Regions from separate parts of the Psychrobacillus psychrodurans genome, predicted to be linked through region 4. Evidence: predicted binding sites of a transcription regulator. Region 4 holds the regulator's gene; each other region holds the start of a gene.
What was found. Region 4 encodes Rex, which represses fermentation and respiration genes when NADH is low (regulators of the CRP and FNR family bind a similar motif). Its sites were predicted from a motif close to TTGTGAAATATTTCACAA; they were not measured.

Region 1 (2,210 bases), 1.7 Mb from region 4:
AAAAAATGACTCTATTTGTATGCACAAATAAAGTCATGTGGGTTATTCATATTATTTTGGTCTTTGGCGCAGTAGACTTTAAAATATATACAGTTAACACACTGTACACTATAAGAGATGCTCCAATTATAATTGCCAACATATAAATCGCCCTCTCAACTGAATTTGATATTCATTCTCATCGACATAATACCATAGTATATTTTAAAATTCTACAATACCTATTCTTTTTTCCTATATTACATGATAAAATTGATACATCTATACTAGATGGAGGGAAGAAATGAGCGCTTCAAAACATATACAAACAATTTTAAATGGAACCATCCAATCATTAAAATCAGTCATACCAATTGCAATGGATATTAAATCCCCTTCCTTAATGGTTCAACCATTCGAACAAAAAGAAATGGGTGTACTAATAGGAATTATCGGTGATATTAAAGGGCGTATAATTATTGACTCCTCAGCTGAATCCTTTTCTGCAATTGGAGCAACCATGTTCGGCATGCCATTAGAAGGTGAAATGCTCGAATCATTTACAGGCGAACTTGGAAATATGGTCGCAGGAAATATATGTACCTCCGTTGCAGGAAATGGCGTTGAAATTGATATTACACCACCTACTGTTATAGTCGGCACTACTCGGTTATTTGGATTTCAACATGCTTTCAAACTTCCAGTAGAGATTGAGAATGTTGGTGAGATGACAATTATCTTAACGATAGATGAATAAAAAGCAGAGCCTCCTTTTTAAGGATGGTTCTTTTTTTATGTAAAAAATTCATTCTAATTAAGTAATTACTCATCTATACTTTCACATTTCACATATAGTTCACAGTTTGCATCCGTTCGTGTGATTTTTATCACATCATCTATTAACCAATCAATTTATTATGGAATTATACAAGTTGAATAGGAGGAGGTGTAAGTAAATGTCGAAAAAGAAAGAAAAAAACCCTGATTTAAAAGGAACTCTTTATTCTGTTGGTTTTGTTGGTTTATTTATATTAGTTTCTTGGTTCATGGCATTTTACTTATTCATTGATAGATTTTAATTTAATGGAGGTTAAAGACTTATGCATATTCATAAGTATGAAAAATGGTGGCTAACTTTTGGGATTAGCTCATTGGTATTATTTTTATTTATAGTAGGTTTTAGTGCATTTCATTATGGCTCACATCCCCCAACTGGAAAAGTTTACATCGATCCTGAGCGAGTTGATGAGATTGTACCTTTTAATAATCCAGGGGTTCATAAAGTAGAAGGTAAAGAATGGGATTATGAAGTAGTGCTAGTTGCATCTGCATTCTACTATAATCCGCCTGAGATTGAAGTTCCATTAGGTTCCACCGTAAAGTTCATAGCAACTACTAAAGATGTTGTCCATGGATTTCAAATTGTAGGAACAAATATTAACATGATATTAGAACCAGGTTATGTTTCAGAATATGTAACAACGGTGGACAAATCTGGCGAGTTTTTAATCTTATGTAATGAATACTGTGGCATAGGACATTCTACTATGACGTCCATGTTTAAGGTGGTGGAGTAAATGACAACGATTAAAGAAAAAGCAAAAGAATTTACAAAGGTGGATCGTCGTGATGGTAAGTTAGCCCTTGCTCATATATATGTAGCATTTATCGCATTATTCATCGGAGGTCTTTGTGGGTTATTACAGGTTTTAGTTCGCTCTGGTAAGTTTACACTCCCTTGGGGAATCGGTTATTATCAAGTTTTAACTGTTCATGGTGTGTTACTCGGCCTTATTTTAACAACATATTTTATACTAGGATTCCAAATTGCTGCTATGAGTAGAACTTCTGGAACTTTTACAAACAAACAACGTTCACTAGGTTGGATTGGTTTCTGGATAATGACTACTGGTACGATTGCAGCTGCAACTATGGTATTACTTAATGAAGCTTCTGTATTATATACATTCTATGCCCCTCTTCAAGCACACTGGATTTTTTATGTGGGAATGGCATTAGTAGTAGTAGGATCATGGATTGTTGGACTAGCAAAAATTATGAAGTATAGAGAATGGCGTAAAGTGCATCCAGGTGAATCTAGTCCCCTTCTATCCTTTATGGTAATTGTCAATATGGCAATGTGGATTATTTGTTCTCTAGGTGTAGCTGTGGAAGTTGTATTCCAATTAATTCCTTGGTCATTGGGCTGGGTTGATAAAGTGGATGTTCTG
Region 2 (2,210 bases), 1.6 Mb from region 4:
AGAAGAAAAGTTCTTTTTCCCGTTATTAGGGCATTATATTGGAACAGAACAAGGTCCAATAGTAACTATCGAAGCAGAGCATGAAGAAATAGATGCATATATAGGTCATTTTTTACATCATACTAGAGCAGGTATAGATCATTTAAGCCTAGATGATATGAAACGAATAGCGAAGGACGCAGGTGAAGCCTTCGAAGTGTTAATGGTTCATTTTGTAAAAGAAGAATCTGTATTGTTTCCTATGACTGATCGAGTGATGAAAGCAGTGGACCAAGATAAATTATTAGAACAACTGAATACTTTAATTGTTTAAAATAACTCATTTCACTCTATGGGTTATTTTTTTCTATTTGTATCAAATTCACCACAGAGTGATGAAAACTAAAATACACATCGATTTCCGCGGACACGGATCCAATCCCTTGTGCTTTATGGTAAACACGATGAAATACAAGTAAACACTATCCTTTGCATTCTCCCACGTGATTAGAGAACAAACCAAAAGTAATTCAATTCTACACATTCAGTCTGTAAAATGGGAAAGTAATTTGGTGAAATTATCCATTCCGCAAGTAAAAGTAATAGTCCGCAAGTAAATATAGGCTTTGAGCAAGTATCTTATACGACCGCAAGTAATCCACAGATGGGAGTAAGTAAACAAAAGGTGAGAGCAAGTAAAGATAAAATATGATTCAATAATTCTTAAAAGATAAGATAAACAGGTTTTGAACTTAATGGACCGACCTCATTTTGCCTGATTTTTCTATTGTTAAAATGATGATGTTAAGTAAACAAACAATCGTATGAATTCACACTTTAAACTTTATAACAGGAGTCATTTTCATAGAATAAGCATTCAGTAATTACAGTAAAATCAAGAAACTACATTAATATAATCTTTTTAGGGAATACCCTTGGCCGTTAAGGGGAGTCCCCTATTAGAAACTTTTCATATTTTAGTTAAAATAATAGTAGGGAATCAATACGTGAATCATTCAATACCAATTAGAAAAGGTGATATGAATGATAAAGAAAGTCCAATTGCCGTTACAGACAATGAACTTAGTTTTAGGCTTTATGATTTGGGTAATCATTTCTTCATTACTTCCATTTATTAAGGAAGATATTGATATACCAGCTGATAAAATAGCAATATTGACTGCTATACCTGTAGTACTGGGATCTATATTACGTATACCGCTTGGTTATTATGCAAATGTAATTGGTGCAAGACTTGTATTTCTTATTAGCTTTGTACTTCTAATGTTCCCCGTGTTTTATATAAGTGAAGCTTCTAGTTATATAGATTTAATAATCGGTGGTCTATTTTTAGGGGTTGGGGGAGCAGTTTTCTCTGTAGGTGTTACATCATTACCTAAATATTATCCGAAAGAAAAACATGGTTTTGTAAATGGTATTTACGGAGCAGGAAATATTGGTACTGCAATTTCTACTTTTGCAGCTCCAATGATTGCGACTCAAATTGGTTGGTCTTTGACTGTTAAATTATATTTAATATTACTATTAGTATTTATAGTTATTAATATTTTTCTTGGAGACAAACATGAGGTGAAAGTAAAAACACCTATAATCGAACAGATTAAAGGTGTTTGGAAAAATGATAAGCTTTGGTTTTTCTCTTTATTCTATTTCATAACTTTTGGATCGTTTGTGGCATTTACTGTTTATTTACCAAATTTCCTAGTGAGTAACTTTGAATTAGATAAAGTCGATGCAGGTTTAAGAACTGCTGGATTTATCGCAGTAGCCACAGTTTTTAGACCAGTTGGTGGGTGGTTGGGTGATAAATTTCAACCGCTATTCCTATTGATGGGTGTATTCTCTGTTTATACAATAGCTGCAATATTATTAGCTTTCTCTCCATCTATAATGCTATATACAATTGGATGTATTGTTATAGGAATTAGTGCAGGAATAGGAAATGGTGTAATATTTAAATTAGTACCATTTTATTTCAATAAACAAGCTGGTATTGCCAATGGTATTGTTTCGATGATGGGTGGTTTAGGTGGATTTTTCCCACCACTATTATTAGCGACAATTTTCTCAATAACTGGACAGTACTCAATAGGATTTATGCTACTATCTTCTGTATCTTTGGCAAGTTTAGTTTTAGTAGTATTTATGTATTATCAAGATAGATTAAAATTGGCTCAGGAAGTTTTCAAATCAACTGGTCAAGGAATTAT
Region 3 (2,210 bases), 220 kb from region 4:
AGGTGCCTTTTCGAAAGAATCCCATATGAGGGAACATTTCACCTTCGCCGAGAACATTGACGATTTGTTCTTTTCCTTGCATATCAGTACGATATATTTTTATCTGCCCTTGATGAATAAAGTAAACATTAGTTAGTGGATCGTCTTGCATAAAAATATGTGTTCCTTGGCGATATAACCGATTCTTTGCCAAGTCAAGTATTGGTTCTATTTCTGCATTGGTCAAATCTTTAAATAAGGAAAACCGTTGTAGAAGTGCTTGTATCGATTCTACGTTCATATAGCTCATCCTTTCCCTGCGATTGTCCTTTTCATTGTACCATCAATAGTTTCTCTTTGGAGAACAATGACAAGTGATTAAAATCATAGGGGATATGTGTTTATCCTCACTTCAGTTTAGAATGGTAAGCATTATGATATGAACAGAATCAAAAATATTGGAGGGAAACTAAAGTGAGTAATATTCAATTTGCAGTAAAACTAAACGCACCAGATATTGAACCAAGAATTCGTCATCCTAGAATATTCGAGGCATTTGATGCTTTACAGTCTGGAGAGTTTTTGGAGCTTTCCAATGACCATGATCCAAAACCATTGCTCTATCAATTTATGATGGAACGTGAAGACACATACACATGGGAATATATTGAAAATGGTCCTGATCATTGGAGAGTCGCTATCGGCAAAAAATAATATTTCACTTAAAGATCCTAGAGAGAGCTATTTCGGGATCTTTTTGTTTATTATTTGTCATATCTTCCTATTTATTATGTGAATAATATCACTTCGGATTAAAAGTGAAAATGTTAAAATCCAAGTATAAGTTAACTTACGGTCATTTTAGGAAATAAATTAGGAGGAAAAAAATATGTTTTCAAGAGATTATAATGAAAATCCATTTATCGTTATCTGGGAGTTAACCCGTGCATGTCAGCTTCATTGTTTACATTGTCGTGCAGAGGCTCAGCATCATAGACATCCATTGGAGTTAACGCTAGATGAAGGGAAAAAGTTAATAGATGATATTTATGAGATGGAAAATCCATTGCTTGTATTTACAGGTGGGGATCCTTTGGAACGACCGGATGTATTTGATATTGCAGAGTACGCTATTAAAAAAGGAGTCCGTGTATCTATGACTCCATCAGCTACTCCAAATGTAACAAAAGAAGCAATGCAAAAGGCAAAAGATATTGGACTAGCTAGATGGGCTTTTAGTATAGATGGTCATTGTGCTGAAGTTCACGATCACTTTAGAGGTACAACTGGATCGTTTGATTTGACGATGAAGGCTATCGAATATTTAAATGAATTAGAGATGCCTTTACAGATTAATACCGTTATTTCAAAATATAACTATGAATACTTGGATGAACTAGCAGAAATGGTGGAGAAGCTTAATTGTGTCCTTTGGAGTGTGTTCTTCCTAGTTCCAACTGGTAGAGGGAAAGAAACAGATATGATCTCACCCGCAGAGCATGAAAAAGTGTTTAGATGGCTTTATAACCTCTCTAAACGTGTGCCATTTGATATTAAAACAACTGCTGCACAGCATTATCGCCGTGTAGTTATTCAACAAAAACTACGTGAACAAAAAGGATTGAGCGATGAAGATCATATTTTCTATGAAGATGCATTGACTATGGGGGATACCGGTAAAATTGATGGATTGGGTCGAGCGCCAAAAGGAGTAAACGATGGAAATGGCTTTGTCTTTATTTCGCATACAGGTGATGTTTTCCCAAGTGGACTACTCCCGATAAAAGTTGGCAATGTCCGTCAAACTCCATTAGCAGATATTTACCGTAATTCTGATGTATTCCAAAACCTTCGGAATCCCGATAAATATAAAGGGAAATGTGGAGTGTGCGAGTACAATAAAGTGTGCGGAGGATCCAGATCCAGAGCATACAATCTAACAGGGGATTATATGGAAAGCGAACCATACTGCGTGTATATTCCACAGTCCATGCGCAAGAAAAAAAAGCAACCATCCGTATAACGTGAAGACAAGTAATAGAGGAAAAGCTATTACTTGTTTTTGTTTTGGATAAGTTTTTACCTGAAAAGTCTAGGCAAGGTATACTTAAAACGAGTAGTAGAGTACTAGTCTGAAAAGTTAATTAATTTTTTATTTGGTTAAATAATTATATAGAATAGAGGATAGACAAATGGATATATCTTTTAAAACTACAGAAGGTAGATTTAAT
Region 4 (2,210 bases):
GCTTGGACAGGCTTATCATAATCATCTGGGAAAAACTGCATGCCGTGTAATATAGAGCGTATATCTGATTCGAAGCGATAGCCACCTGCCTCATTAAAGGCTAACTGTAATTCATCGTACGTTGCTGCCACTCTTGCATAAGCTTCAGTATCTTCATATATAGTAGGGTCTGCCATTTGTGATTCTAGGGAACGAAGCTCTTTTTCTGAGTTAATGAGATGACTAAAGATTGTCTTCATTTCCTCCCAGATTGTCAATTTAGATTCGAGACCTGCATGCTGTTCTAAATAGCCAAGACGAATATTTTTTGGCATAATTATTTCGCCTGAATCATACGACATTTCACCTGCTATTATTTTAAGTAGTGTAGATTTTCCGGCACCGTTTCTACCAACAAGGGCAACCCGGTCTCGATCCTGAACCTCTAGCTTTACGTTAGTTAATATATCTTCACCGTTAAAGGATTTTGTTATTTGATTGACTTGTAAAACAATCACAATTATTCGCACCTCAATTCTATCCTTAGTGTAATAGATAGGGCTTGTCGTTGCAACGCTCTAGGTTTACAATGGTAGAAATGTCTAGTAAGATAATAACGATTTGTTTGACTAAACTAGGAGGATTTTTATGAAGCCAGAAATACCGAGAATTCCTCAAGCAACTACGAAAAGACTTCCATTATATTATAGATTTTTACAAAGCTTTCATAATGCTGGACACAAACGAGTTTCTTCGCAGGAATTGAGTGAAGCGATGAAAATCGATTCCGCAACAATTAGGAGAGATTTCTCTCATTTTGGTGCGCTTGGAAAAAAGGGTTACGGTTATGACGTTCCGACTTTACTTGAGTTTTTCCGTAAAACACTCGATCAGGATGAGGCTGCGAATGTTGCGCTCATTGGAGTTGGAAGTTTGGGAACTGCTTTTCTAAAGTATAATTTCCAAAAAAACCATAATACAAAAATTGTCGTGGCTTTCGATACAAAAGCTCCGGTAGAAGGAACGACCATAAGTGATATTCCTGTGTATCATTCGAGTGTTATGCTTGAAAAGCTAGAGGAATATGGAATTGAACTGGTCATTTTTACTTTGCCAAGTCGGTCTGCACAGCAAGTAGCCGATCAATTAGAAGCTTCTTCTATTAAAGGGATATTAAACTTTACACCAATACGTTTACAAACAACCGATGCTATCCGTGTACATACCATCGATCTTTCTGTAGAATTACAGACTCTTATTTATTTAATAAGAAATGAACTGACTGAATAACAAAAAAAGCCTTTGACCATAATGCTAACAGGTCAAAGGCTTTTATTAATGAAAAAATAGGAACTGCATATTTGAATATTGTTTAAGAAACTGTTGAATTTCCTCACCGTAAAATTGAACTAGCACAACAAATCCATTTAATAACATATGGGAGATAATTGATGCGATAATTCGCTTTGTCTTGTAATAGATAAATGCGAATATAAATCCGGAGACCGCATATAGTAGTATGTGCGTAAAGTCAAAGTGAATAATTCCGAACACAATTGCACTTACAGAAGCGGCTACAAAGAAATTCGTTTTTGGCAACAGAGTTCCGAAAATGATTCTTCGGAATATCAGCTCCTCTAATATAGGGGCAAAAATGACAATTGAAAAAATAGCTAATGGTACGGTATGGGCAATTTCTATAAACTGAGTTGTATTTTCTGATCCAGGATCCACACCAAATTTAAGCTCGATGCTTGCTGCAATACCCTGTCCTACAAATACTAGAAAGAAACCAGCAATTCCCCAACCGATCGTTTGGAGGGTTGGGCTTGGCTTACCATTTAGTGGCTTCAAGTAAGTCTTGTCTTTACGGATGATTAGTAGGGTGATCAATGTAGCGATTCCCATGCTAAGAAATACCCACCAACCAGAAATGAAAAGTGCTGGATTTTCCACTCCTTTAGCTTCTAATAGGCTATAAAGCTCTGGTAGGAACGGGACAAGTATACCTGAAGATAGTTGCATTATACAGTAAACGATTAATATGTATATACCAGTTTTTTGTTGTTTCATAAACAGTTTTATTCCTCTCTATATGTACCTTCTTTTCTTATTGTATCGGAAATAGAAAATAAAAGAAAAAGATAGCTTCTTACTTGCAAAATGTTCTGTGATTAATTATTATTATAAGTGTGTTAGCACTCAAAGAGTAAGAGTGCTAATAATATTAC

Region 1: the regulator Rex is predicted to act here: its motif matches at 855-872, upstream of ACQCPR_RS08050 (cytochrome c oxidase subunit 2A).
Region 2: the regulator Rex is predicted to act here: its motif matches at 938-955, upstream of ACQCPR_RS08240 (nitrate/nitrite transporter).
Region 3: the regulator Rex is predicted to act here: its motif matches at 770-787, upstream of ACQCPR_RS15710 (TIGR04053 family radical SAM/SPASM domain-containing protein).

The regions. Positions count from the first base shown of each region.
Region 1 is NZ_CP189791.1:1,705,701-1,707,910, reverse strand. It holds gene ACQCPR_RS08055 (chemotaxis protein CheX) at 284-736, shown strand; gene ACQCPR_RS08050 (cytochrome c oxidase subunit 2A) at 936-1,058, shown strand; gene ACQCPR_RS08045 (cytochrome B5) at 1,080-1,556, shown strand; gene ACQCPR_RS08040 (b(o/a)3-type cytochrome-c oxidase subunit 1) at 1,557-2,210, shown strand, end outside.
Region 2 is NZ_CP189791.1:1,753,410-1,755,619, forward strand. It holds gene ACQCPR_RS08235 (hemerythrin domain-containing protein) at 1-313, shown strand, start outside; gene ACQCPR_RS08240 (nitrate/nitrite transporter) at 1,024-2,210, shown strand, end outside.
Region 3 is NZ_CP189791.1:3,171,400-3,173,609, reverse strand. It holds gene ACQCPR_RS15720 (Crp/Fnr family transcriptional regulator) at 1-280, opposite strand, end outside; gene ACQCPR_RS15715 (DUF2249 domain-containing protein) at 454-693, shown strand; gene ACQCPR_RS15710 (TIGR04053 family radical SAM/SPASM domain-containing protein) at 869-2,002, shown strand; gene ACQCPR_RS15705 (NUDIX hydrolase) at 2,172-2,210, shown strand, end outside.
Region 4 is NZ_CP189791.1:3,389,724-3,391,933, reverse strand. It holds gene ACQCPR_RS16720 (ABC-F family ATP-binding cassette domain-containing protein) at 1-497, opposite strand, end outside; gene ACQCPR_RS16715 (redox-sensing transcriptional repressor Rex) at 628-1,269, shown strand; gene ACQCPR_RS16710 (CPBP family intramembrane glutamic endopeptidase) at 1,315-2,052, opposite strand.